Linked DNA regions of Neorhizobium galegae. The protein of the gene in region 1 interacts with the protein of each later gene in a pairwise test. Links are inferred from orthologs where the notes say so. Each region holds a gene or a part of one and is shown in the gene's direction. Other genes may lie near its edges. The genes, in order: uvrB and uvrA.

Evidence for each region.
Region 2: the proteins of uvrB (region 1) and uvrA interact in binary tests that used the Escherichia coli proteins (3 or more experiments, as listed by UniProt). The link is inferred for Neorhizobium galegae from one-to-one orthologs.

The regions. Positions count from the first base shown.
Region 1 is NZ_CP090095.1:1,992,488-1,996,365, reverse strand. The notes cover bases 268-3,832. They hold uvrB (excinuclease ABC subunit UvrB), read left to right. Parts: upstream 268-611; coding sequence 612-3,632; downstream 3,633-3,832. Other genes in these bases: LZK81_RS10005 (putative bifunctional diguanylate cyclase/phosphodiesterase), read left to right, coding at 268-505. Also shown: more of LZK81_RS10005, read left to right, coding at 1-267. UniProt on the Escherichia coli protein: The UvrABC repair system catalyzes the recognition and processing of DNA lesions. A damage recognition complex composed of 2 UvrA and 2 UvrB subunits scans DNA for abnormalities.
Region 2 is NZ_CP090095.1:2,376,674-2,380,508, forward strand. What follows is about bases 94-3,615. They hold uvrA (excinuclease ABC subunit UvrA), read left to right. Parts: upstream 94-493; coding sequence 494-3,415; downstream 3,416-3,615. Other genes in these bases: LZK81_RS11925 (single-stranded DNA-binding protein), read right to left, coding at 94-246; LZK81_RS11935 (DUF72 domain-containing protein), read left to right, coding at 3,440-3,615. In the rest of the region: more of LZK81_RS11925, read right to left, coding at 1-93; more of LZK81_RS11935, read left to right, coding at 3,616-3,835. UniProt on the Escherichia coli protein: The UvrABC repair system catalyzes the recognition and processing of DNA lesions. UvrA is an ATPase and a DNA-binding protein. A damage recognition complex composed of 2 UvrA and 2 UvrB subunits scans DNA for abnormalities.

The DNA.
Region 1 (3,878 bases):
CGTCTCGCCGCGCGAGTTCGACCTCTATTCGGTCACCGACGTGCTCGACCGCATCACCGCCGCGCACCGCATCGATCCGGCGCTGTTCGAGATCGAGATCACCGAAGAGGCGATCCTCGACACGCTGGTTGCCGGCGAGCAGCTGAAGCGCATCGAGCGGTCCGGCTACAAGCTCGCCGTCGACGATTTTGGCGCCGGCCATTCCTCGCTCGCCTATCTCGTGGCGCTCAAGGTCGACCGGCTGAAGCTCGACCGGCGCTTCATCACCGGCGTGCATCTCAGCCGCCAGAACCAGGAGATCGTCGGCGCCATCGTCGGCCTCGGCCGGGCATTATCGATGGAAGTGGTGGTCGAAGGCGTCGAGAGCGAGGAAGAGGCCAGTGCCCTCAAAGCGCTCGGCTGCCAGTTCGCCCAGGGCTATTTCTTCGGCCGCCCGATGCCGGCCGAACGCATCCCCGGCTGGATCGAATGCCGCCGCGCCGCCACCCAGCGCCAGGTGGCGTAACCCGCCCGCATCTCCCGGCGCGCGCCCCAAAATCCGTTTCCCTTTTGTACTCGTTTTGTGACCTGCCCCTCTTCACTTTCGCGACGAGTCTCTCCATATTCGCGGCATGGCCAGATCACCGAAAAAATCGCCCGCCTCGAACCCGGACAATCACGAGGGTTTCGAGGAAGCCCCCCAATCGTCGTTCGAGGGCGCGCCCCTGCAAGGCAGCGTCTCCGACTGGGTGAAGCAGCTCGAGGCGGAGGCGGAAGCCTCCGGCGTCGAGACGCAGCGCGAGATCGCCTCCAAGGCCGGCAAGCACCGCAAGAGAATAGAGATCGCGGCGCGTGAGGAGGCCATCAAGGCCGCCGCCAAGTCTGCGCCGACCACGGCCAAGAACACCACCGCCTCGAAGACCGCCCGCGGCGTGTCGATCGGCGCCTCCTCGGATCCGAAGACCCGCGCCCGCGCCGGCCTCAACCCGGTCGCCGGCATGGATACGTCGCTGGAGGACGCCGAGAACCTCGCCGCCGGCGCGGTCACCGCCACCGTGGAAGCCTTGTCGGCGCTGATCGAGAGCGGCAACCCGCTGTTCAAGGACGGCAAGCTGTGGACGCCGCACCGCCCCGCCCGGCCGGAAAAGTCCGAGGGCGGCGTCACCATCCGCATGTCGTCCGATTACGAGCCCGCCGGCGACCAGCCGACCGCCATCCGCGACCTGGTGGCGGGCATCAACGACAACGAACGCTCCCAGGTCCTGCTCGGCGTCACCGGCTCGGGCAAAACCTTCACCATGGCCAAGGTGATCGAGGCGACCCAGCGCCCGGCCGTCATCCTCGCCCCCAACAAGACGCTGGCGGCGCAGCTCTATTCCGAGTTCAAGAACTTCTTCCCGGACAACGCGGTCGAATATTTCGTCTCCTATTACGACTATTACCAGCCGGAAGCCTATGTGCCGCGCTCCGACACCTTCATCGAGAAGGAATCGTCGATCAACGAACAGATCGACCGGATGCGCCACTCCGCCACCCGCTCGCTGCTGGAACGCGACGACTGCATCATCGTCGCCTCGGTCTCCTGCATCTACGGTATCGGCTCGGTCGAGACCTATACGGCGATGACCTTCCAGATGTCGGTCGGCGACCGGCTGGATCAACGCCAGTTATTGGCCGACCTCGTCGCCCAGCAGTACAAGCGCCAGGACCTCAATTTCGTGCGCGGCTCGTTTCGCGTGCGCGGCGACACGATCGAGATCTTCCCGGCCCACTTGGAAGATGCCGCCTGGCGGATCAGCATGTTCGGCGACGAGATCGATGCGATCACCGAGTTCGATCCGCTCACCGGCCACAAGGTCGGCGACCTGAAATCGGTAAAAATCTACGCCAACTCGCACTACGTCACCCCGCGCCCGACGCTGAACGGCGCCATCAAGTCGATCAAGGAAGAGCTGAAGCTGCGCCTCGCCGAGCTCGAAAAGGGCGGCCGCCTGCTCGAAGCCCAGCGGCTGGAGCAGCGCACCCGCTACGATATCGAGATGCTGGAGGCGACCGGCTCCTGCGCCGGCATCGAGAACTATTCGCGTTATCTCACCGGCCGCAATCCCGGCGAGCCGCCGCCGACCCTGTTCGAATACATCCCCGACAACGCCCTGCTGTTCATCGACGAAAGCCATGTCTCGGTCAGCCAGATCGGCGGCATGTACCGGGGCGACTTCCGCCGAAAAGCGACGCTCGCCGAATACGGTTTCCGCCTGCCGTCCTGCATGGACAACCGGCCGCTGCGCTTCGAGGAATGGGATGCGATGCGCCCGCTCACCGTGGCCGTCTCGGCTACGCCCGGCAACTGGGAAATGGAACAGTCCGGCGGCGTGTTCGCCGAACAGGTGATCCGCCCGACCGGCCTGATCGACCCGCCGGTGGAAGTCCGTTCCGCCCGTTCCCAGGTCGACGACGTGCTCGGCGAAATCCGCGAGACCGCCGCCAAGGGCTATCGCACGCTGTGTACGGTGCTCACCAAGCGCATGGCCGAAGATTTGACCGAATACCTGCACGAACAGGGCGTGCGCGTCCGCTACATGCACTCGGACATCGACACGCTGGAGCGCATCGAGATCATCCGCGATCTTCGCTTGGGTGCTTTCGACGTGCTGGTCGGCATCAACCTGCTGCGCGAGGGCCTCGACATTCCCGAATGCGCCTTCGTCGCCATCCTCGATGCCGACAAGGAAGGCTTTTTGCGCTCGGAAACGTCCCTTATTCAGACCATTGGACGTGCCGCGAGAAACGTCGACGGCAAGGTCATCCTCTATGCCGACAAGATCACCGGCTCGATGCAGCGCGCCATGGACGAAACCGCCCGCCGCCGCGAAAAGCAGATGGAATACAACACCGCCAACGGCATCACGCCGGAATCGGTGAAGGCCAGGATTTCCGACATCCTCGACTCGGTCTACGAGCGCGACCACGTCCGCGCCGACATTTCCGGCGTCTCCGGCAAGGGTTTTGCGGATGGCGGCCACCTGGTCGGCAACAACCTGCAGGCCCATCTCAACGCGCTCGAAAAATCGATGCGCGACGCTGCCGCCGATCTCGACTTCGAAAAGGCCGCCCGCCTGCGCGACGAGATCAAACGCCTCAAGGCCGCCGAACTCGCCGTCATGGACGACCCGATCGCCAGAGACGAAGCCCGCGCCGTCGAAGGCAGCGGTGGCAAGGCCGGAAACGGCAAGAGTGGCAACGGCAAAGGCGGAGCAAAACCCCGCCGCGAGTCGATCTCCCCACCCGTGGGGGAGATGGCCGGCAGGCCAGAGGGGGGCGATCTTGCTCCCAACGCCAAATCCCTCTTCGCCAAGCCCAACCTCGACGACATGGGCCGCGACATCGCCGACCCCGCCAAGCCATCGCTGTTCCGCAAGAACGACCTCGACGAAATGACCGTCGGCCGTACCGAAAAACCGGTCATGGGCAAGTTGCCGCCGAAGCCTGCAACCTCAACCTCTCCTCCGTCATCCTCGGGCCCGACCCGAGGATCCACCGACGACCCCCGCCCCCTCGTGCGCGGCAAGGTCGGCGCGGGGAGTTATGAGGACGCTGGGGAGCAGAAGCGGAAGAGCCGGACGAAGGGGAAAACCGGGCGGCCGGGGCGGTAGATGCGTGACCGTCTCAGCCGACCGTTTGTCGATATACTGCGCCTGCTTGGAAATGATGACGGGCGATCAACACATACGACGGCAGCACCGGCCTCACCGCCGCATATGGTCGGTATGCCCGTGGCGTCAATGTGCATTTCGCAGGTAAAGGCCCCGGCTAGTAAGGTCCTGTCTGGATGTTCTGGCGTCGGAGATTCATCGCTTGAGCAGGCAGATGCAATTTTTTGTTGAAAAAAGCGGGCCGTG
Region 2 (3,835 bases), 380 kb from region 1 along the record:
GCCTTCGATATAGAGCTTGGCGCCCTTCTTCACATATTGCTCAACGACCTTGCAGAGACCTTCGTTGAAGACGACGACCGTATGCCATTCGGTCTTCTCGCGGCGTTCGCCATTGTTGCGATCACGCCAGGTTTCGGACGTGGCAATGCGAAGATTGGCGATCGGCCGGCCGTCCTGCGTCCGGCGGATTTCAGGATCAGCCCCCACATTCCCCACCAGGATTACCTTGTTCACACTACCAGCCATATTCATCACCTCATCTGCCGCCCGGTAACGGCACCAAAAATCAATCGCGGCACTCTAGCCCATCGGGCCCAGCCATTGGGTTTTTGCGATCTTTAATCCACAGGCAAATTTGTTCTTTATTTGTTCTATTTTATTCTTATAGTGCTGTCAACCGACTCGGGAACGGCATTGCATGGCAGCAGTTTCGTCTCGACAGTCGTGGATCAATCACTACATAAGGGCCTTCGATCCTCCCGAGAGCATGAAGATGAGCGAACTGAAGAGCATTTCCATACGTGGTGCGCGCGAGCATAATTTGAAGGGCATCGACCTCGATTTGCCCCGCAATTCGCTGATCGTCATGACCGGCCTGTCCGGTTCGGGCAAGTCTTCGCTCGCCTTCGACACGATCTATGCGGAAGGCCAGCGGCGTTATGTCGAAAGTCTTTCGGCCTATGCGCGCCAGTTCCTGGAAATGATGCAGAAGCCGGATGTCGACCAGATCGACGGGCTTTCCCCGGCGATCTCGATCGAGCAGAAGACGACGTCGCGCAATCCGCGCTCGACGGTCGGCACGGTCACCGAAATCTACGACTATATGCGCCTGCTTTTTGCGCGCGTCGGCGTGCCTTATTCACCGGCGACGGGCCTGCCGATCGAGAGCCAGACGGTCAGCCAGATGGTCGACCGCATCCTCGCCTTCGAGGAAGGCACGCGTCTTTATATTCTGGCGCCGATGATCCGCGGGCGCAAAGGCGAGTACAAGAAGGAACTCGCCGACCTGATGAAAAAGGGGTTCCAGCGCGTCAAGGTCGACGGGCAATTTTACGAGATCGCCGACGTTCCGGCGCTCGACAAGAAATACAAGCACGATATCGATATCGTCGTGGACCGGCTCGTGGTCCGCTCCGATATTGCCGCGCGTCTGGCCGACAGTCTCGAAACCTCGCTGAAACTGGCAGACGGGCTGGCGGTCGCCGAGTTCGCCGACAAGCCGCTGCCGCCGGAAGAGACTTCGGCCGGCGGATCTGCGAACAAGTCTCTCAACGAGACGCACGAACGGGTGCTGTTCTCTGAAAAGTTCGCCTGCCCCGTTTCCGGATTCACCATTTCGGAAATCGAGCCGCGGCTGTTTTCGTTCAACAATCCCTTTGGCGCCTGCCCGACCTGCGACGGCCTTGGCTCGCAACAGAAGGTGGACGAGGCGCTGATCGTACCGGAGCCTGCCCGCACGCTGCGCGACGGCGCGATTGCGCCATGGGCGAAATCCACGTCTCCCTACTATAACCAGACGCTCGAAGCACTGGGCAAAGTTTTCGATTTCAAGCTGTCCAGCCGCTGGAACGAGCTTTCTGCGGAGGCCCAGAAAGCCATCCTCGAAGGCACCGAGGAAAAGATCGAATTCCACTATGCCGACGGCGCCCGCTCCTACAAGACGGTCAAGAATTTCGAAGGCATCGTGCCGAACCTCGAGCGCCGCTGGAAGGAAACAGATTCCGCCTGGGCGCGCGAGGAGATCGAACGGTACATGTCGGCAGCCCCCTGCCCGGCCTGCAACGGCTATCGCCTGAAGCCGGAGGCACTCGCTGTAAAGATCAACAAGCTGCATATCGGCCAGGTCACCGAGATGTCGATCCGCATCGCGCGCGACTGGTTCGAGGTGCTGCCGGAACAGCTGAACGCCAAGCAGAACGAAATCGCAGTCCGCATTCTGAAAGAGATCCGCGAACGCCTGCGGTTCCTGAACGATGTCGGCCTCGATTATCTCAGCCTGTCGCGAAATTCCGGCACGCTCTCCGGCGGCGAAAGCCAGCGCATCCGGCTTGCCTCGCAGATCGGCTCGGGCCTGACCGGCGTGCTTTACGTGCTCGACGAACCGTCGATCGGCCTGCACCAGCGCGACAATGCCCGCCTGCTCGATACGCTGAAACACCTGCGCGACATCGGCAATACGGTGATTGTCGTCGAGCATGACGAAGACGCGATCATGAGTGCCGACTACGTGGTCGATATCGGCCCGGCAGCCGGCATCCATGGCGGACAGGTGGTGGCCGAAGGCACGCCCAGCGAGGTGATGGCCAATCCTAAATCGCTGACCGGCAAATATCTGTCAGGCGAGCTCGGCGTGCCGGTACCGGCGGAGCGCCGCAAGCCGAAGAAGGGCAAGGAAATCAAGGTTTTTGGCGCCCGCGGCAACAACCTGAAAAATGTCACCGCCGCCATTCCGCTCGGCGTGTTCACCGCTGTGACAGGCGTGTCCGGCGGCGGCAAGTCGACCTTCCTGATCGAGACGCTTTACAAATCCGCCGCGCGCCGCGTCATGGGCGCCCGCGAAATCCCCGCCGAGCACGACAGGATCGACGGTTTCGAGCATATCGACAAGGTGATCGATATCGACCAGTCGCCGATCGGCCGCACGCCGCGTTCGAACCCGGCCACCTATACCGGCGCCTTCACGCCGATCCGCGACTGGTTTGCCGGCCTGCCAGAGGCGAAAGCCCGCGGCTACCAGCCGGGCCGTTTCTCGTTCAACGTCAAGGGCGGCCGCTGCGAAGCCTGCCAGGGCGACGGCGTCATCAAGATCGAGATGCACTTCCTGCCGGACGTCTACGTCACCTGCGACGTCTGCCACGGCAAGCGCTACAATCGCGAAACGCTCGACGTGACCTTCAAGAGCAAGTCGATCGCCGACGTGCTCGACATGACGGTCGAGGAAGGCGTCGAGTTCTTCTCGGCGGTTCCGGCGGTGCGCGACAAGCTGCAGTCGCTTTTCGATGTCGGCCTCGGCTACATCAAGGTCGGCCAGCAGGCCAATACGCTTTCGGGTGGCGAGGCGCAGCGCGTCAAGCTAGCCAAGGAACTGTCGAAACGCTCGACGGGACGCACGCTTTATATCCTCGACGAGCCGACGACCGGCCTGCATTTCCATGACGTCGCCAAGCTTCTGGAAATGCTGCAGGAACTGGTGAACCAGGGCAATTCCGTGGTGGTCATCGAACATAATCTCGAGGTCATCAAGACCGCCGACTGGATCATCGATATCGGCCCGGAAGGCGGCACCGGCGGTGGCGAAGTGATCGCGGCCGGCACGCCCGAGCAGATCGTCAAGGAAAAGCGGTCCTATACCGGCCATTTCCTGAAGGAACTGCTGGAGCGGCGGCCGGTCAAGAAGGTGGAAGCGGCGGAGTGAACCTCCGCACAAGGGAGGCAATTCATGACCAAAGCCGGCACTATTCGCACGGGCATCGGCGGCTGGACCTTCGAGCCGTGGGAAGGCACGTTCTACCCTGAAAAACTGGCCAAGAAAAAACAGCTCGAATATGCCGCAAGCAAGCTGAAGGTCATCGAGGTCAACGGCACCTATTACGGATCGCAAAAGCCCGAGACCTTCGCCAAATGGGCATCGGAAGTGCCGGACGGCTTCATCTTTTCGCTGAAGGCGAGCCGCTTCACCACCAACCGCAAGGTTTTGGCCGAGGCGGGAGAATCGATTGAGAAGTTCCTGACCCAGGGCCTGACCGAGCTTGGCGACCATCTCGGGCCGCTGCTCTGGCAGTTCGCGCCGACCAAGAAGTTTGAGGCCGACGATTTCGAGGCCTTCCTGAAATTG